One region of the Faecalibacterium sp. AF28-13AC genome, then DNA from elsewhere that is predicted to be linked to it. Evidence: predicted binding sites of a transcription regulator. Region 1 holds the regulator's gene; each other region holds the start of a gene.
What was found. The regulator HrcA, encoded in region 1, represses chaperone genes, less so after heat shock. The targets are predictions, from matches to a motif close to TGTTAGCACTCNNNNNNNNNGAGTGCTAACA.

Region 1 (6,702 bases):
CCATCTCGATGATGGAGACATCGAAGGTGCCGCCGCCCAAGTCGTAGACCATGATCTTCTGGTCGTCTTCCTTATCGATGCCGTAGGCCAGAGAAGCAGCGGTCGGCTCGTTGATGATACGCTTGACGTTCAGGCCGGCAATGGTGCCTGCGTCCTTGGTGGCCTGACGCTGGCTGTCGTTGAAGTATGCGGGGACGGTGATGACTGCCTCGGTGACAGGCTCACCCAGATAAGCCTCGGCGTCTGCCTTCAGCTTCTGCAGGATCATGGCGCTGACCTGCTGGGGGGTGTACTCCTTGCCGTTCAGGGTGACCTTGTGGTCGGTGCCCATCTGGCGCTTGATGGAAGAAACGGTGTTCTCCGGGTTGGTGATGGCCTGACGCTTTGCGACCTGGCCGACCAGACGGTCGCCGGTCTTGGTGAAGCCGACAACGGACGGGGTGGTGCGGGCACCCTCAGAGTTTGCGATGACGACGGGTTCGCCGCCCTCCATAACAGCCACACAGCTGTTGGTGGTGCCAAGGTCGATACCAATGATCTTACTCATAATGAAAGCTCCTCTCAAATCAGAACGTATTTGTTTATATGATGCTCAAAGTGGATAAGCGGATGTTTATTTGAAAACCCTTGCGGGTCTTTGCGAAGTTACTCGGCCACCACAACGGTCGCATGGCGGACGATCTTGTCGCCCAGCTTGTAGCCCTTCTGGTAGACGGTGACCACCGTGCCGCTCTCCTGGCCCTCTTCGGCGGGGACCTGCTGCACGGCGTTCATGAAATTGGGGTCGAACGGCTTGCCCAGGGATTCGATCTCCTCCACATGGAGGACATCCAGTGCCTTGGCCGCTTTGTCCAGCGTCATGGTCACACCCTTTTTGTAATTCTCGTCGGTGGTGGGAGCGTTGGCCGCCATCTCCAGCGTATCCAGGATGGGGATGATCTGGTTGACCGCAAAGGAGATGCCATCGTTGAACTTCTGGTCTGCTTCGCGGGCGGTGCGCTTGCGGTAGTTGTCGTACTCGGCAGCCATCCGCAGCAGCTTTTCTTTGGTCTGGGCCGCTTCCTGCTCGGCTGCTTCCAGCTTTGCCTTTGCAGCTTCCAGGTCGCGGTTTTTCTTGAACCAGCCGTCCTTCTTCGCATCCTTGGGTTCCGCTGTCTCGGATGCGGGCGCAGCCTGTTCAGCGGCTGCTTCGGGTGCGGCCTGCTCAGCGGTCTTTGGCTCTGCGGCGGGTTCCGCCTGCGGGGTCTTCTTGGTTTCTTCGCTCATTCCAGGTCCTCCTTATAGATCACAGTCCGCCGGGGTGCGGCTGCCTGCGGGGTATCTTTTCGTTTGCCGCTCATGCCCTCGCCGAGCTGGTCGGCAAAGGTGTGGAGCAGAGGCATCAGCTTTGGGAAGGGCATCCGGGTCGGCCCGATGAGTGCCACCGAGCCCCACAGCCCGCCGCCGACCAGATAACGGTCGCTGACGATGCACAGGCCGGGGATCTGCGGCTCGATGTCCTCGCCCAGCAGGATGCTCTCGCTCTGCTCTGCGGGCGGGGCGATGAGCCGGGCGGCCGCTTCCTCATCGCTCAGCAGGCTGAGGATGGAACCGACCTTGCCTTCCAGCTGGGGCCAGTCGAGCAGGTACTGCTCGCCGCCCAGATAGACATGCGGTTTGGTGGAATCCTGCAGGATGGCCGCTGCCGCCGACACCACCGGCACCAGCTCCGGGCTGATCTGGCCGCACAGCTCTGCAAGGAGCCGGGGCGAAAGATCCATGGGAGCCACGAATGTCAGGTTCCGGTTGAGCAGGGCGGCCAGCGCCGCAGCATCCTCACGCGAGAGGCCGGTGCGCACCCGCGCCACGCGGGTCCGGACGTAGCCGGCCGTGGTCACCGCCAGCACTGCCGCCGCGCTGCGGCCCACCTGCACCACCTCATAATGGGCGATGCAGAGGTCCTCGGCACAGGGGGTGCTGATGGCTGCGGTGCAGCCGCTGATCTGAGCCAGCGCCCGTGCGGCACCCTGGGCGAGCTTTTCAGGCTCGTGGTCCAGGCTAGCGAACACGGCGTCCACCCGTGCGCGGGTCACGCGGTCCAGCGGCTGGTCATCCGTCAGCAGATTGTCCAGATAATAACGGTAGCCCTTGGCACTGGGCACACGGCCCGCGCTGGTGTGGGGCTGCTCCAACAGGCCCAACTTGGTCAGCGCCGCCATCTCGTTGCGCAGCGTCGCACTGGAAACTGCCATATCAAAGTAGTTTGCCAGCACACTGCTGCCCACAGGCTCCCCTTCGAGACCATACAGCGCCACGATCGCCTGCAAGACTCGCTGCTTGCGTGCATCCATCGTCATAGCGCCTGCCTCCTTCGTTTGCTTTTCGTTCTTTAGCACTCTGTCTTCCTGAGTGCTAAGACCATTATATCCAATTTTTCCGCGCTGTCAATAGGTTCGCAGAAAAGTTTTGAAAGATTCACAAATTGGTCATAAGAAAACGGCCCACGCCGAGGCGCAGGCCGTTTGCTTCTATTATAAGGTATTCACTCTTCCATCTGCTTTGCCAGAAACGCCGCCGCCACAGCTGCGGCCTTTTCCTGCGCGGCATCCGGCTGTGCCGCCCGGTCCTCGGTCAGAAGGCCCACGGCACCGGTCACATCTCCTGCCGCGATAATGGGGCAGACGCAGAGCAGAGCGCGCTGCGCCCCCTCGCAGGGCAGGAGGGCCTTTTCCGGGTCGCCGCCGTTGGTGTAGAGCTTCCGGCTGTCCATCAGCTTTTCCAGCGGCTGGCTGACGCTGCGGTCCACAAGGTCCCGCCGCCCGGCACCGGACGCCGCCAGGATGCGGTCCCGGTCACAGACGAAGGCCGTCAGTGCGAAGCTCTTGCTCAGCGCATCCACATACTGCGTCGTCACGCTGCTCAACTCCCCCACCGGCGAATACTTCTTGAAGATGACCTCGCCGTCGCCGGTCGTGAAGATCTCCAGCGGGTCCCCCCGGCGGATGCGCTGGGTGCGGCGGATCTCCTTGGGGATGACGACCCTCCCCAGCTCATCAATGCGGCGGACGATCCCGGTTGCTTTCATAACACATTCTCCCTTTCTCGGTCCCACGTTTCCTTGGTTCCCAGATTTCGTTTCCTGTGGTTATTTTGTGGTAGAGAAAGGAGAATTATTCAAGCGCGAAGCTCTGCCTGCGGGAGCTTCCCTGTTTTTGCTTGTCCTCATACATCCGGTGGTCTGCCAGGATGCGGATGTCGCGGACGTCGGCCCGGTCGGCCGGGTAGCAGGCCGAACCGCAGCTGGTGCCAATGCAGATGGTCCGGTCGTCCAGCACATAGGGCTGCCGGATGACCGATTTGATGGTCTCGATCCGCTGGGCGCACCCGTCTGCATCGACTTCGCCGTTCACGATCAGGGCAAACTCATCGCCGCCGATGCGGAACGCAAAGTCGCTGCTCCGCACACAGCTCCGCAGCCGGTCGGCCACGGCCCGGAGCAGCTGGTCGCCCACATCGTGGCCGTAGGTGTCGTTGACCGGCTTGAACCGGTCCAGATCCAGATAGAACAGAGCAAAGGGCTGGCGCGCCTTTTCCTTCTGCTTCAGGGTGCTGTTGAAGCACCGCTCGTTGAACAGGCCGGTCAGGCCGTCGGTGTTGGCCAGCCCCTCCAGTTTCCGTCGTTCCAGCGCTTCGGTGCGGAGGGCGTTTTCTTTTTCTTCCATTTCCAGTGCCGCATCCAGCTTGACCGACCGCACCATCGCCACGGCCACGCTGCCCATCAAAAAAAGCAGCAGCAGGATGGTAGCCGTCTGGATCTTCCGCATCCCGGCATCGACGACATCGCGCTCCACGATACCCACGACGGTCAGGTCCTGAAAGCCCACCGGCTGATAGACCAGATAATAGCCCTTGCCGCCGTACCGATACCCGGTGCTGCCGCTGCCGCCGCTGCGCACGTTCTCCCGCATGGCGGCAAAGCCGTCGGCATCGACCTTGGCATTTTTCTCCAGAAAATCGAACAGGTTCGTCATCCAGGATTCGATCTCACTCTTCGGCTCCTCGGACAGCATCACGCTGCCGTCCGGGTAGATGATGTAGCAGTCGCTCTGGCCGTTGTAGGCATGGCCGCCGATCATCTCTTCCAGCGTTGCATTGTTGTAGCTGACGGCAATGCAGGTGTAGGTCACACCAGAAACCTCGATCGGCCGGATGGGCACGGTGAACACGACCCGGCGCTCGCCCGTGTCCATGATATAGCTGCTCACGCTGGAGCAGCCGGTCGCATACGTCGCCGCAAACGCGCCCCACTGTTCCTGCGCCTCTCCGCTCCCTCCGGTGGCTTTCAGATACTGGTTGGACTCGTTGAACAGGTACAGCTCACTGTACCGCCAGGTCGTTTTTTCGCGGTTGAAGTGGCGCAGACTGGCCCGGATGGCCGTTTCGTCTGCCTCCTGCAAGCTGTTGCCCCACTCGCTCAGCACGTTCCAGTTGCGCTGCGCGAACATGGTAAAAGTCTTGTTCACCTGCTCGTAGGTCTCCAGCAGGTTTTGGGTGCTCTCCCGATAGAACTGGCGCTGCACATATACCAGATAGCCCACAATGTTGAAAAGGAACACCACCACCAGGAGCGTAAGCGCAGCGGCTCGCCGTCTGCTTCTCTCTATCCTATAATTCCATGACATATTCATCGTACCCCCGATTTTTTTCGAGAGAAGTTAAAGTTTCTTAGCCGCATCTTTGCTGCATCATTTCAAATTTACCATATTCTTCCTCTTCTGTCAATGCTCTTCCGTAGTTTTTTACGTTTGAACTCTGGCCGTTTTTTCTGGTTTATGCTATACTGGGTCTGTTCTTCAGGCCCTGCGCCGCGCGGGAGGATTCCGGCGGCTTTTTCTCTTTTCAGAAAGGATCGTTTCATGCAACAGATCGTGATCTTAGGCGGCGGTGCGGCCGGGATGGCGGCGGCGCTGGCCGCAGCACAGGCGGCCCCCGCCGGGGCAGTGCGCGTCACCGTGCTGGACCGCAACCCCCGCTGCGGCAAAAAGCTGCTGGCCACCGGCAACGGCCGGTGCAACCTCAGCAACACCGGCATCGCGCCGAAGTGCTATTTCACCGCAGACCCAAAGGCGCTGGCCCCGCTGCTGAATGCCGTGAACACCGCCGCGCCGCTGGAATGGTTCCGGGCGCTGGGGCTTTACACCCGCACCGACGAAGCCGGGCGGGTCTACCCGTATTCCAATCAGGCGGCGGACGTCCTCGCCCTGCTGGAGGGCCACATGGCCCGGCTGGGGGTGGAGGTGCGCACTGGCTGCACCGTCAACACCCTGAGCCAGAACCGGAACGGCTACGCCGTCCTCTTTGACAGCGCCGAGCGCAGCAACGAGACGCTCCATGCCGATGCCGTCATCTGCGCCATGGGCGGCAATGCAGGCCCGCAGTTCGGCACCGACGGCTTTGGCACCCGCTTTGCCGCCCAGTGCGGCGGAAAGCTGGAACCGCTCTACCCCTGCCTGACCGCCTTGCAGACGGCCCGGCCCAACAAAGCGCTGGCCGGCATCCGGGTCAAAGCCCGCGCCGCGCTGCTCGACCTGGACCGCCACACCCTGCTGGCCGAGGAGACGGGCGAGGTGCAGTTCACCGACTACGGCCTGTCCGGCATCTGCATCATGCAGCTGTCCGGCCTGCTGGCCCCCCGGCGCGGCCCGAAGCGCCCCGCTGTGGAGCTGGATCTCTTCCCCGCGCTGGACGAGGCCGCGCTGACGGCCCTGTTCGCTGCGCGGGTGCCCCTGCTGCCGGGCCGGACGCCCGCCGATTTCTGGACGGGGCTGCTCAACCCCAAACTGGGCCGCGCCCTCTGGGCAGCGGCCCGCCTGCCGGACACACCGCTGGACACCCTGCCCGATGCCGCCTGGCAGGTGCTGGCCAACACGGCCAAGCACTGGCTCTTCGAAGACCTGACCCCCTGCGGCTGGAAACAGGCCCAGACCACCGGCGGCGGCCTGAGCCTGACCGAGCTGGAGCCCAGCTTCCAGTTCAAAGGCTGTCCGGGGCTGTACTTCGTGGGCGAAACGCTGGACTGCGCCGGGATGTGCGGCGGCTTCAACCTGCACTGGGCCTTCGGCAGCGGCATCACCGCCGGGCGGGACGCCGTGCGCACCCTGCGCCGCCCGCATAAAAAGAGATGACAAGACCCGGCCCTCTCCTGCACATCTGCCGGAGAGGGCCGGGTCTTTTTGCGTTCTTTATTCGTTTGCGGCTTTGTCCAGCGTGGCTTCCTCCGCTTCTTCCTCCTTCTGGTACTCTGCAAAGGCCGACCACATGGGTTCGACCCGCTTGCCGTGGAACTTGCGGTCCAGATAGTTCCGGGTGATGGCCGCGACCGTTCCCGACAGGCTCAGCACACCGATCAGGTTCGGCAGCATCATCAGGCCGTTGAAGGTATCGGACAGGTCCCACGCGAGGTCGAGCTTCATCGTCGCACCCACCAGCACCATGGCCACGAAGACCACCTTATAGCCCATGCTGGCCTTGGTGCCGAACAGATATTCAAAGGCTTTGGTGCCGTAGTGGCTCCAGCCCAGCACCGTAGAATAGGCGAACAGCAGGATGGACACCGCGATGAACTTGGGGCCAAAACTGCCGAACACGGTGGAGAAGGCTTCGCCCACCAGCGCAGAGCCCTGCACCTCGGTGAGCATCCGGCCAGTGTTCAGGTCCACGAAG
Region 2 (6,702 bases), on a different contig from region 1:
TAGTTTAGCATAGATATGGTAGTCAGAGCAAGAGCTTTGACAAAAATGACGAAATTCGTCAAAAAATTCCGTCATTTTGCTTGCTTTACAAGTCGTTTTCCGTTGTGTATAATCAACATGCTGTAAACCAAAAATCAAAGAAGTCTCATTTTTCACTGAGGAGCCAAAGATCATGGAATTCAATCGTATCATCAAGCTGCTGCGCAAGGAACGCGGCATCACCCAGAAACAGGCAGCGGAAGACCTCGGCGTCTCGCAGGCGCTGCTCTCCCACTACGAAAAGGGTATCCGCGAGTGCGGTCTGGATTTCGTGGTCCGTGTTGCAGATTACTATAATGTGTCCTGCGATTATCTGCTGGGCCGCTCGGCCGAGCGCAACGGCATGATGCTGACCGCCGACGAGCTGCCCAACCCCGACAAGATGAAGGACAACATCTATCACGGCAGCGTGCTGCCCACCATGAACAAAAAGTTGATCTCCAACAGCCTGAACGTGCTGTATGCCAAGATCGGCGAGTGCCACAGCAAGGCCCTGACCACCGAGGTCAGCAGCTACCTGATGATGGCCGTGGCCAAGATGTTCCGCCTGCTCTACTCTGCGGAGCCGCACAACGCCCAGAGCCTGTTCAGCGTGGAGGCCCGCCGCTGGCCCGGCTACGCCGATGCCGTGATGCGGATGAACGAGTCCAATGTGGAGGCCCTGCTGGCCGGTGAGAACGTCGGCGTCGGCGAGGGCGTCAAGGACCCGGCCTGCCTCTCCATGACCACCGAGAGCCTGACGCGGGAGTTCCCGCTCTATACCCCCAGCCTCTTAAATCTGGTCAAGACCAGCGAGACCCGCGTCAAGGGCCTTGGCCCGGAGCAGTAAGCCCCTGTGTGAAACTCGTGTTAATTTTTCCGCAAAAGGCTTGCACTTCTCGGCAAAAGATGTTATAAACGAACCATAGAAGAAAAAGGCTATGCCAATTAAGGAGGCAGTTTTATGTCGAACAAGATTTCCCGCCGCGCTTTTCTGAAGGTCACCGGCGTTTCTGCGCTTGCACTGGGTGCCGCATCCATGCTGGGCGGCTGCCAGTCTTCCAACGGCTCTGTCGAGGTGAAGGTCGGCGATAAGGTCAGCAACTGGAACAACCTGGGCGTCCAGCTGTCCAGCGTCTTCACCCTGTCCGATGCACCCGATGTGGCTGGCCACCAGTATGTCGCCGTTCTGGTCACGGCCGTCAACCGCTCCAAGACCGACAGCATGGCCATCGGCGCACAGAACATCGCGGAGATCGACGCCGCCTATCCCCTGACCGATGAGGCGTCCCGCGCCGCCAACACCGCCCCCTACTTCCACGCACTGTCCGCTTCCACCACCGACTTCACCGTCACCGTGGACGGCCAGGCTGCCGAGGCTGGCGCTTACGTCTCCCTGTACGACGCTGCCACGGAGAGCTTCTCCGATGTGCCCAGCCTGCCCCCGCAGGGCACCGGTTACATTGAGCTGGTCTGCATGGTGCCCGCCGGCTGGCAGCAGATGACCGTGACCTACAACCCCACCTTCGCATCCGGCAAGAGCATCACCTTCGTGATGAGCGCTTCCGACCTGAAGAACAGCTGACCTTTTGGGACGAAATTTCGTCTCACCTCTGTTTTTTTGGGGTGAGATCTTCTCAAAAAATCTGTGAAAAGCATTGACATCCGCCCGGTTTTCGCCTATTGTATAGGCAAGGCCGTTTTGGCAAAATGATATGTGATCCCATACAAAGGAGGAACCATCATGTCTTTCGCATTTTCCCGCCGCTCGTTCCTGAAATACACTGCCGTCGCCGCTGTCGCCGTTGCCGGTGCCAGCCTGTTCACCGGCTGCAAAATCGATACCAGCGACTCCTACAACGCGCTCCGCACGACGCCCGGTGAGCTCACGGTCCTGCAGGTCACTGCCGCCATGGGCACCTATGTGGAGGCCAGCAAGAGCTACACCGCACCGGATGTCACCGGTACGACCATTGCCTTCCCCTTTAAGATCACCAATGGCCGCTCCAACCCCATCTATGTGAACCCCAACAACTTCAAGGCCACCGTTTTGGACGCGGAAGGCAAGGTCATCCTCGCCAAGTATACGGCTTCCAACGGCCTGACCCTGGATGCCTCCCTGTGCGATACCAACCTGAAGAAGGACGTCTCCGTGTCGGGCAATGTCAAACTGACTCTGGGCGCTGCTCTCGAACCGGGCCAGTCCGTTGTGCTGACCTACTGCCCCGACCTGCAGTACAACGAGTACTCCCTGAACTGGAAGACCACCCGCGCACAGGGCTGATCTTCTGCAAACGCTCCGCATGTTCCGCCCGGACTGGTTCCGGGCGGTTTTTGTTTGCCCGCGTTCTGGCAAGGTGTCTCAATTTTTCCTCTGATTTTCAGCAGTTTTGTATCTTGTGTACAGGGTGTTTTTCCTTTACAATAGGGTCATGGAAAAGGATGGGAGCGCAGCGGCTCAGAACATGCCGCCGCGCTGTTTGTTTTCCGCCCGGAACCGGAAGTCCGGACTTTTGATGAACAGGAGTGTTGCAGTTATGATCAACATGGTAAAGCTACCCACCAATAAGAGCAGTCTGTTCCTGCGCGTGGCAAAGGGGCATTTTGCCACCAGCCACAGCCATATCAACTATTACATCGACGTGACCACCCAGAAATCCCGTCTGTCCGAGGCCAAGGCCGTGGCAAAGGAGCTGGTGGCTGCCTATCAGCATAGCACCGTCGTGGATACCGTCCTCTGCCTGGACGGCACCCAGGTCATCGGCACCTGCCTGGCCAACGAGCTCACGAAAGACGGCTTCGCCAACATGAACGCCCACCAGACCATCTATGTCATCACGCCGGAGTACACCACCGGCAGCCAGATCATCCTGCGCGACAATCTGGCCCCCATGGTCAAGGGCAAGCATGTGCTCATCCTGGCGGCTTCCATCACCACCGGCTACACCGCACAGGCCGCCATCGAGGCTGTCAACTACTACGGCGGCATGGTCGCGGGCCTGTCGGCCATCTTCGCCACCGCCACCGACTGCCTGGGCATCCCGGTCACGTCCATCTTCGACCCGTCCAACCTGCCCGACTACGCCAGCTTCGATTCCCGCGACTGCCCCCTGTGCAAGGCCGGCCAGCGCATCGACGCTCTCGTCAACAGCTTCGGCTATTCTGCCCTGTAAGCTGCCCCCATCGTCCTCTTCTGCCCCGCCGCACCGGACACGCTTCTGTTCCCATGCGGCGGGGTTTTCTGTGCGCAAAAATGCCCCCGGAGAGCTTGTTGCGGCTCTCCGGGGGCATCTTATGTGCGTTGTGCCTTGGCGCACACGACCGGCGTTTTACTCGATTGCAATCAGATTCGGGTTCTCAGGCAAAGCCTTCGTCTGCTGAGGAGCAGGCAGCTCGACGTGCAGGACGCCATCCTCGAACTTTGCGTGGATGTCTTCCTTCTTCACATCGCCCACATAGAAGCTGCGGGCGCAGGTGCCGGAGAAGGATTCGCGCCGCAGATAGCGGCCCTCTTTGTCCTTTTCGTCATTGCTGTGGCTGCGCACTGCCTGAATGGTCAGGTAGCCGTCGTTCAGATCCATCTGAACGTCTTCCTTCTTGCAGCCCGGCAGGTCAACGGCCATCTCGTAGCCGTTGTCCGTCTGTTTGACATCGGTCTTCATCATGTTTGCACCGCGCTTACCAAAGGTATCACGAGCCTCACGGTTCATCATACGTTCCAGTGCAGCGTCATTCCAGAACGGATCGAAGAAATCATCGAACAGGTTTTCATGGAAAACAGTCGGCATAAGCATAAATCATTCCTCCAATCCCGGCGTTCGGGTCGGGGCAAAAAATCTGAAGCGTCCACTCGGAAAGGCTTTCCGGAGCGCCTTGCGGCTCTCCGTTTGCCCTTCCTCCTGAGCACGGCCCTGTTATAACACATGTTTTTAGCACTGTCAATAGCAGAGTGCTAAAATTCACAGAAGGATAACAGTTTGATAAAATCTCATGCGATTTTCCCTCAAATCATGCTTCTCTGCGTCTGTTTTCGGTTTGTGCGCTGCCGTTCAGCGCTTTTCCTGTTTCGGGAAGACGAAGGGGTCGTGCCGATAGACGGCCACAAGGTAAGCCGCCATGACGCACCAGATGATGGGCTCACAGAGGATGACCGCATCGTACCCAAACTTCGGGATGAACAGCACGACGAAGACGACTTTGCCCACCAGCTCGATGACGCTGGAGAAGAGCGGCAGCACCTTGTTGCCGAGGCTCTGCAAGGCGTAGCGGGTGGAGAGCAGGATGCCCAGCACCGCGTAGAACGGTGCGTTCCAGAGCAGGTAGCGGGCACCGTTTTCGAGCACGATGGGCTCACTGGAGCCGGAGACGAAGGCCACCATCCACGGTGCTGCCACCCGCATCAGCAGAACCGCAGCCACGGCCACGACGACCGAGTAGAGGTAGATCTCCTTCATCCCCTTGCGGACGCGGTCCGGCTGGCCCGCGCCGCAGTTCTGAGAAACGAAGGTCGAACCCGCCGATGCCATGCTCAGCAGCGGCATATCGGTGAACATGAACATCTTGCGGGCGGCGGTGTGCCCGGCGATGACCAGTGTGCCCAGCCCGTTGATGCCATACTGCAAAACGACCGAGCCCGCCGAGACGATGCTGCTCATCAGGCCCATGCAGATGCTCTGGCTGAACAGCTCCCAGTACAGATGTCGGCCGACCCGGAAGTGCTTTTTCTCCGGGAGGAGCAGCTTGACTTTGGCGAACACATACACGATGCAGAGCAGGACCGACACGCCCTGGGAGATGACCGTAGCCACCGCTGCGCCCTGCACCCCCATCCCCATCCGGGCGATGAAGAGCAGGTCCAGCAGGATGTTCAGACCCGACGAGAGGAGCAGGAAGACCAGCGGCATAAAACTGTTGCCGATGGCGCGGAGCAGACCGGCACAGAGGTTGTAGGCAAACATGACGAGGACGCCGTAGTCGATGACGATGATGTACCGGTAGGCGTCTTCGAGGATCTCCGCCGGGGTGTCCAGCAGCACCAGCAGCGGGCGCAGACCCACCGCACCGGCCAGCGTGATGCAGAGCGAGGCAATGAGGCCGATGACAAGGGAGCCTGCCACCGTCTTCTTGAGCAGATCGTGATCCTGCGCTCCGTAGGAGCGCGCTGCGACGATGGCAAGGCCGTTGCCGATGCCGAGGCCAAAGCCCACCAGAAGCTCGTAGATCGAGCCGCAGGAGCCAATGGCGGCCAGCGCCGTGTCGCCCAGCACATTGCCCACGATCATGGTGTCCACCGTGTTGTAGAGCTGCTGGAACAGGTTCGAGACGAAGATGGGCAGCATGAAGACGACCAGGCTCTTGAAAATGGGGCCGTGCATCAGGTCTACGTTCATCGTAAATGGGGATCTTTTTGCGGTTTGGGTCATGCAGTTCCTCCTATCAGACCGGAAAATGACCCTCTCCGTCTGGAACAGAGAGGGCCATTCTGATGATACCGTTACAGTTCCTGTGCTTCGAAGCCGTTGACGGTGAGCACATCCACCTGGGTGAAGCCTGCGGCCCGGAGGGCAGCGGCTGCTTCGTCAAAGTCAAAGGTCAGGCTGGCCGTGTCGTGGGCATCGGCCGTGATGATGACTCTGCCGCCCATCTTCTGCCACTCGCCCAGCAGCCAGGCACCGGGGTAGAAATCCTTGCGGTAGCCGCGGTAGACGCCGCCGGTGTTCACTTCCAGGCGGCAGTCATGCTCTTTGGCCACAGCCAGTGCCTTGAGGGCAGCGGCCTTGTAGCGGGGAGACTCCTCGTCGAAGAACTCGCCCTCGCCGTTCAGCTTCTTGATGAGGTCGATGTGAGCCAGGATGTCCGGGCCTTTGGCCGCCACCTTTGCCACCTCGGCAAAGTAGGCCTCGACTGCGGCCAGCGGGTCGCCGTCGAAGTCATCGAAGATGCAGTCGTGCAGGTCCTGCGGGCGGAAGTCGATCTCGTAATACCGGCCGGTGTTCTTGCCGTACAGATGATGCGCGGCGCCGATCCAGTAATCGTAGGTTTCGGGCTTATCCTCACTCAGCACGTCCCACTCGATGCCGCAGAGGATGTCCACCTTGCCCCGGTACTCCGCCTTGAGCTTGGCGATGGTGGCCTTGTACTGCGCGGTGCGGCTGGGGCTCATGCAGTATTCGCGGTCGCGCTGGGTATAGCTATGGCCGGAGAAGCCCAGTGTAGTCAGACCCTGCGCACAAGCGGCGCTGGCCATCTCCTGCAACGTATTTCTGCCGTCGCACATTGTCGAGTGGCAATGCACGCTGGACTTCCTGTAATCTGCCATAGAAACTCACTGCATCCTTTCCTGTTTGACCTTGTGGTCGATGACATGTCGTTTTTCAAGCTCACGGGTGATGTCCTCCACCGTGATGCCTGCCTGGACCATCAGCACCAGCACATGGTATGCCAGGTCGCTGATCTCGTAGATGGTTTCGGCGCGGTCTTCCTTTTCGCCCGCAATGATGACCTCGGTGCACTCTTCGCCCACTTTTTTCAGGATCTTCTCCTTGCCCTTTTCGAACAGGTAGGTGGTGTAGCTGCCCTCCTGGGGGTCGGTCTTGCGGCCTTTGATGAGCGCATAAAGCCCCTGCCAGCTGAACTGCTTGAGTTCCGGCGAGAGATATACTTCGTGGAAGAAGCAGCTCTCGG
Region 3 (6,702 bases), on a different contig from region 1:
ACCGCTCCAACCCGCTGGGTCTGGCAGAGTTCACCCTCAGCCGCAAGGACCCCGCCTATGTGGGCCGCGCCAAGGCTGTGCAGGCCGAAGAAGCCGCCCGCCGCGCCGGGCAGGGGGATGCGGCCCTGCTGGAACAGATCCGCGCCGTGCCCGGCTGTGAGCAGCTGACCTGGGAGGATGTGCAGCTCTCGTCTACCATCTTCGCCGTCAAGCCCGGCGACGGTTCGGCCCGTGAGCAGGCAGCGTCCTGCCAGCGTGTGCTGGGGGCCGGGGCGAACATCGCGGTGGAATATGCCACCAAGCGCTACCGCTCCAACCTCATCAACTGGGGCATGCTGCCCTTCCAGCTGGCCGGGGCCACCCCGTTTGGGCTGGGAGACTATATCCTCATCCCCAACATCCGCGAAGCCCTCAAGGGCGACTTGCAGAACATCCCCGCCTATGTGCTGGGCGGGGCCGTCAAGCCGTTCACCCTGTATATGGCTCCGCTGACTGCGGACGAACGCCAGATCCTGGCCGACGGCTGCCTCATCAATTTCTATAAGCACTAAGCATTGATACGATGCCGAAAAAGCATTCGCCCTTTTGGGACGGGTGCTTTTTGGGCTTTCATGGGAGGAAACACAATGCCCGGCGATCTTCACAATCATTCCACCTGTTCGGACGGCTCCGTCCCCATCCACCGCCTGCCCCAGATGGCAGCGCGGGTGGGGCTGGACACCATGGCCATCTCCGACCACGATACGCTCCTGAGCGTCCGGTACTGTTACGAACACCCCACTCAGGACGGCGTCCGGCTCATCCCGGCCACCGAGTTGACCGGTTACGACTACGAGCGGCACCACCGGGTGCACCTGCTGACCTTCTGGCCCGACCCGGAAAGCCCGGAACTTATCCGCCACTGCGACATCATGCGTCAGCGCCGGAACGAGTGCTGCCTGCAAAGTGCGCGGGAGATCGAGCAGATCTACCCGCAGTTCCGCACCGAGCAGGCGCTGGAATATGCAAAGGACAGCGGGGTGCTGTTCAAGAGCGGCATCATGCAGGCGCTGTGTGAGCTGGGTCTGGCCGAGGGCATCTACGGCGAGGAGTACCACCGGCTGTTCGGCTGGGAGCCGCGCGGCATCGTGCTGCACTCGCCGGAGTATCCGCCGGTGCAGGAGGTGCTGGCCACAGCCAAAGCGGCGGGAGCCGTCGTGGTGTTTGCCCACCCGACCGTCTACAAGAGCATGCCGCTGCTGCGGGAGCTGGTCAAAGAGGGGATGGTGGACGGCATCGAGGTGGACCACCCCCGCAACAGCCCGGAAGACCGCGCCGAGTGCATCGCCCTGTGTGCGCAGTACGGCCTGATCCGCACCGGCGGCACGGATTTTCACGGCTCGAACCACAAGCACCCCCACCCGGTCGGCACCTGCACGACCCCGGACGACCAGATCGCTCGGATCGAAGTGCTTGCGCAGAAGCGGAGAAAATAGTATAATAAAAAACACCCAAATGTAAAAAGAGAGGATGTTTCCGATATGAGCAAATCGTTTGAGTTCCCCAATGTGGGCACCTGCTCCAAGCTGACCAAGATCGTCCTGAACGATGACCACACCATCGAGTCCATCGAGGTCGTCGGTGGCTGCAACGGCAACCTGAAGGGCATCAGCCGCCTGCTGAAGGGCATGAAGGCAGAGGACGCCATTGAGCGGATGGAGGGCACTACCTGCGGCCCCCGCCCCACCAGCTGCCCCGACCAGATCGCAAAGAACCTGAAAAAGGCACTGGCAGAGCTGTAACCTGCCGTGTTCCAAAGGCCGAACTGCATGTTTTGTGCGGTTCGGCCTTTTTTGCTGATTTTTTCCGGCCCGATGGGGCTATACTTCTGCTGAGTCATATCAAACGACAGGGAGCAGGCAAATGAGCATTTGGGAAGCATTCGGCATGGGCAGATACAAGGGCTTTTCGCGGGAGGCGGGGCTGCTGCTGGACGAGGCAGTGGAGTTGGCGGGCGGCTTTGGCTGCAAAAAGGCAGATACCGGCCACCTTCTCCTCGCCATGCTCCAGACAGACCGGGGCGCGGCAGGGCGGTTCCTGGCCGGAAAGAACATCACCGAGCTGGCCGTCCGGCGGCAGCTGGCCGAGGACCGCCCCGGCCCGGTGCAGCATCTGGACCGCCGTGCGCTGGCACCGGACCTCCGCCGGGCCATGGATTATGCCCTCATCGGGGCGCAGAATGCCCACCAGCCCCGCGCTGAGCCGGAACACCTGCTCTGCGCCATGCTGGAGGATACCGACTGCGCCGCCGGGGTGCTGCTGGCGTCGATGGGCGTCCAGCTGACGGATGCCGTGCGGGAGTGCCGCCAGCTTTCGGGGCAGTTCATCCTGCCCAGCCAGCCCCGCGCCTCGGCCATGCCGCGCGGGAGCCGTGCCAGCGACAAATACTGCCGCGACCTGACCCGCCGCGCCGCCGATGGCGAGCTGGACCCGGTGTTCTGCCGGGAAAAGGAACTGGACCGGATGGTGGAGATCCTGTGCCGCCGCCAGAAGAACAACCCCTGTCTGGTGGGGGAGCCGGGCGTGGGCAAGACGGCACTGGCCGAAGGGTTGGCCCAGCGCATTGCAGCCCGCGAGGTGCCCCGGATGCTGCAGGGCCGCCGCCTGCTGGCGCTGGATATGGCCAGCCTTGTGGCGGGCACGAAATACCGCGGCGACTTTGAAGAGCGGTTCAAGAACCTGCTGGAAGAACTGGTGCGGGACGGCACGGCCATCCTGTTCGTGGACGAGTTCCACACCATTGTCGGGGCCGGTGCGGCGGAAGGTGCCATTGACGCGGCCAGCATCCTCAAACCGGTGCTGGCCCGTGGGGAACTGCAGCTCATCGGTGCGACCACGAATCAGGAGTTCCGCACCCACATCCAGAAGGATGCCGCGCTGGAACGCCGCTTTGGCCGGGTGCAGATCGAAGAGCCTGCGCCGGAGCAGGCAGTGGCCATCCTCGAAGGGCTGGCCCCCCGCTACGAGCGCTACCACAATGTGCGTCTGCCGCTGGAGACCCTGCAGGAGGCCGTGGAGCTTTCGGTGCGGTATCTGCCGGGGCGGTGCCTGCCCGATAAGGCTATCGATCTGGTGGATGAGGCCTGTGCCGCCGCCCGCATCCGCGCCGAGCGGGAGGGCATCCGGGACCCGGAACTGACGCGGGAGGAGATCGCCCGTGTGGTGGCGCAGGCCAGCGGCGTCCCCGCCGAGCGGGTGGGGGAGAAGGAGCGGGAGCGGCTCGACCGTCTGGAAGAGCGTCTCAACGCGGAGATCGTCGGCCAGCAGAAAGCGGTGGCGGCGGTGGCCGGTGCCATCCGGCGCAGCCGCACCGGGCTGGGGGAGCCGGGGCGGCCCATCGGGGCGCTGCTCTTTCTGGGACCCACCGGCGTGGGAAAGACGGCTCTTGCCAAAGCGCTGGCCCGCAGCTGGTTCGGCAGTGAGAAAGCCCTGCTCAAGTTCGATATGTCGGAATATCAGGAGCAGCACACCACGGCCCGGCTGCTGGGTGCGCCGCCGGGCTATCTCGGCCACGATGAGGGCGGGCAGCTGACCGAGGCCGTCCGCCGCCGTCCTTACAGCGTCGTGCTGTTTGACGAGATCGAAAAGGCGCACCCGGACATCCAGAACATCCTGCTGCAAATTCTGGAGGACGGCCAGCTCACCGATGCCATGGGCCGCAAGGCGGATTTCCGCAACACCATCGTGCTGCTGACGTCCAATCTGGGCGCGCGCTTTCTGGCGGGGCAGAACGCGCCGCTGGGCTTTGCGGCGGGCAGCGAGGCCGTGTTCGAAAAGCAGTCGGCACAGGCCATTGAAGAGGCGAAAAAGTGGTTCCGGCCGGAGCTGGTCGGGCGGCTGGATGAGCTGATCGTCTTCCGCCCGCTGGCCGAGGACAGCCTGTGTGCCATCGCCGAAAAGCTGCTGGGCCAGCTGGAAGAGCGGGCGGCCCACAGCGGCTATCAGCTGAGCCATACGTCCCGCGTGGGCCCGGTGCTGGCGGCGCGGGCGCGTTCGCCCTATGGGGCGCGCGAACTGCGGCGGCAGGTGGACCGCGCCGTCGAACAGGCCCTGGCCGACCAGATCGCCGCCGGTGCCGCCCACACCGGTCAGCACTGGACGGCCGACTGCACAGCCGATGGGCAGGTGACGCTGCTCCAAACGGAAACAGCAGCCGTGGGGCAGACCACCGGCTGACGACCCGCTGCTCTGCCGAAAGACCCCTTGAAACTCCTGCGATTTCTGTTATCATAGAGGTAATCGAAATTATAGGAGGACGCCATGCGCACCTTATTTTTACTGAATCCCGCTGCGGGCAAACAGGACTGTACGGCCCAGCTCATTCCGCAGATCGAAGCCGCTGCCCGGCGGGCGGGCCTTGCCCCGGAAGAGGTCACGATCCACGTCACCGAATACGCTGGGCACGCGCGGAAACTGGCCCGCGCAGCGGCACAGCAGGCCGCAGCGGAGGGCGTGCCCCTCCGCATCTATACCGCCGGAGGCGACGGCACCTTTATGGAGGCTATGACCGGGGTGCAGGGCATCCCCGGCGCAGCGGTCGGATGCCTGCCCTACGGCAGCGGCAACGATTTTCTGCGCACTTACGGCACAAAGGAAGAGTTTGCGGACTTGGACGCACAGCTGGCAGGCGGGGAAGTGACCATCGACCTGCTCCAGACGAACCTGGGTCTGTCCGCCACCATCTGCGCGGCGGGCCTGGACGCCCAGGTGGCCTATGGCATCCCGAAATTCCGGCGCATCCCGCTGTGCGGCGGAGAGGCGGCATATCTGCTCTCCATCGTGGAGCAGCTGTGCGGCCGCATCGGCCGGACGCTGACCTTCACCATCGACGAAGAAACCCTGACCGTGGACTGCCTGATGTGCGCCATCTGCAACGGCAAGGCGTATGGCGGCGGCTTCCTGGCCGGGCCAGAGGCGGTGCCCGACGACGGCTGGCTGGATGTCTTCATCGTCCGCAAAGTCGGGCGGCTGACCATTGCCAAGCTGCTGAGCATGTACAAAAACGGACGCCACTTCGTGAACGGCCAGCTGACTGAGGCGGCAAAACCGTATTTCATCTACCGCCGCGCAAAGCGTGTGTCGCTCCGCCCGTCAGATGGGCGCGGGCCCATCGTGGCCACGGCGGACGGCGAGTGCGCCCCCTGCGGCGAAGTGACGGCAGTGCTTCAGCCGCTGGCAGGCCGCATCCTGCTGCCGAAGCCTGCCTATGAGCGGTTCTGTGCAGCGCGCAGCACACCGGCCGATGTGACAGAATGACTGCAAAGATCCCTGTGCGGGAGTCCATTCCGCACAGGGATTTTTACGTGGTGCGGAGGGATTTTGGAATCGTCATAAATATTTAACAAAAAAAGTTCTGAAACCTCTTGATTTTTGCGGGCAAGATGAGTACAATACACTTAGCACTCAGAGAAAAGGAGTGCTAAACAACCGGAAGCCGGTAAACCAGAGCCTCCGGGCACAACGATGTTTTCATTTTATTTTTATAATAGGAGGGCAAGAACTATGAAGATCATTCCTCTTGCAGACCGTGTTGTTATCAAGACTGTTGAGGTCGAGGAGACCACCAAGGGCGGCCTCATCCTGACCGGCAGCGCAAAAGAAAAGCCCCAGGTGTGCGAGGTCATCGCAGTCGGCCCCGGCGGCGTCGTGGACGGCAAGGAAGTCAAGATGACCGTGAAGGTCGGCGACAAGGTCCTCACCAGCAAGTATTCCGGCACCGAAGTGAAGGTGGATGGCGAGGAGTGCACCATCGTCCGTCAGGGCGATATCCTGGCCGTTGTGGAAGACTGAGTTTCCCCCTCTACTGTAAGAAATTGAGCTTTTGAAGGAGCGATTGGATTATGGCTAAACAGATCAAGCAGGGCGAGGACGCCCGCAAGGCACTGTGCGCTGGCATTGACACGCTGGCAAATACGGTTAAGATCACCCTGGGCCCCAAGGGCCGCAACGTGGTGCTGAGCAAGAAGTTCGGCGCCCCCGTCATCACCAACGACGGTGTGACCATCGCCAAGGAGATCGAGCTGAAGGACGAGTTTGAGAACATGGGCGCGCAGCTGGTGCGTGAGGTCGCAACCAAGACCAACGACGCAGCAGGCGACGGCACCACCACCGCAACCGTTCTGGCACAGGCAATGGTCACCGAGGGTATGAAGAACGTCACCGCCGGTGCAAACCCGATGGACATCCGCCGCGGTATGAGCAAGGCAGTCAACACCGCCGTTGAGACCATCAAGGCCCACAGCCAGAAGGTCAAGGATGCCAACGACATCGCACGTGTCGGCACCATTTCTGCAGGTGACCCGGAGATCGGCCGCCTGATCGCAGAGGCCATGGAAAAGGTCACTTCCGACGGCGTCATCACCATCGAGGAGAACAAGACCACCGCTGAGACCTACAACGAGATCGTCGAAGGCATGCAGTTCGACCGCGGCTATCTGACCCCGTATATGGTCACCGATACCGACAAGATGGTCGCCGACCTGGACAACGCCGCCATCCTCATCACCGATAAAAAGATCAGCGTCATTCAGGATCTGGTCCCCCTGCTGGAGCAGGTCATGCAGAACGGCATGAAGCTGCTGATCGTGGCTGAGGACATCGAGGGCGAGGCTCTGTCTACCCTGATCGTCAACCGCCTGCGCGGCACCCTGAACGTCTGCGCCG

Region 2: a site for HrcA is predicted at 3,946-3,976, ahead of DWY95_RS12140 (Hsp20/alpha crystallin family protein). Genes of this name have one in related genera too.
Region 3: a site for HrcA is predicted at 5,434-5,464, ahead of DWY95_RS02200 (co-chaperone GroES). Genes of this name have one in related genera too.

Annotation. Positions count from the first base shown of each region.
Region 1 covers NZ_QUFG01000002.1:51,746-58,447, reverse strand. The annotation lists gene dnaK (molecular chaperone DnaK) at 1-547, opposite strand, end outside; gene DWY95_RS02830 (nucleotide exchange factor GrpE) at 646-1,266, opposite strand; gene hrcA (heat-inducible transcriptional repressor HrcA) at 1,263-2,336, opposite strand; gene DWY95_RS02820 (stage V sporulation T C-terminal domain-containing protein) at 2,522-3,064, opposite strand; gene DWY95_RS02815 (GGDEF domain-containing protein) at 3,150-4,661, opposite strand; gene DWY95_RS02810 (aminoacetone oxidase family FAD-binding enzyme) at 4,896-6,164, shown strand; gene DWY95_RS02805 (alanine/glycine:cation symporter family protein) at 6,222-6,702, opposite strand, start outside.
Region 2 covers NZ_QUFG01000008.1:64,368-71,069, reverse strand. The annotation lists gene DWY95_RS12160 (helix-turn-helix transcriptional regulator) at 173-868, shown strand; gene DWY95_RS12155 (twin-arginine translocation signal domain-containing protein) at 983-1,603, shown strand; gene DWY95_RS12150 (twin-arginine translocation signal domain-containing protein) at 1,763-2,302, shown strand; gene DWY95_RS12145 (orotate phosphoribosyltransferase) at 2,556-3,191, shown strand; gene DWY95_RS12140 (Hsp20/alpha crystallin family protein) at 3,348-3,812, opposite strand; gene DWY95_RS12135 (MATE family efflux transporter) at 4,068-5,441, opposite strand; gene DWY95_RS12130 (PHP domain-containing protein) at 5,513-6,337, opposite strand; gene hisIE (bifunctional phosphoribosyl-AMP cyclohydrolase/phosphoribosyl-ATP diphosphatase HisIE) at 6,344-6,702, opposite strand, start outside.
Region 3 covers NZ_QUFG01000001.1:460,665-467,366, forward strand. The annotation lists gene DWY95_RS02175 (hydratase) at 1-551, shown strand, start outside; gene DWY95_RS02180 (PHP domain-containing protein) at 627-1,475, shown strand; gene DWY95_RS02185 (TIGR03905 family TSCPD domain-containing protein) at 1,521-1,781, shown strand; gene DWY95_RS02190 (ATP-dependent Clp protease ATP-binding subunit) at 1,903-4,215, shown strand; gene DWY95_RS02195 (diacylglycerol kinase family protein) at 4,300-5,295, shown strand; gene DWY95_RS02200 (co-chaperone GroES) at 5,542-5,829, shown strand; gene groL (chaperonin GroEL) at 5,880-6,702, shown strand, end outside.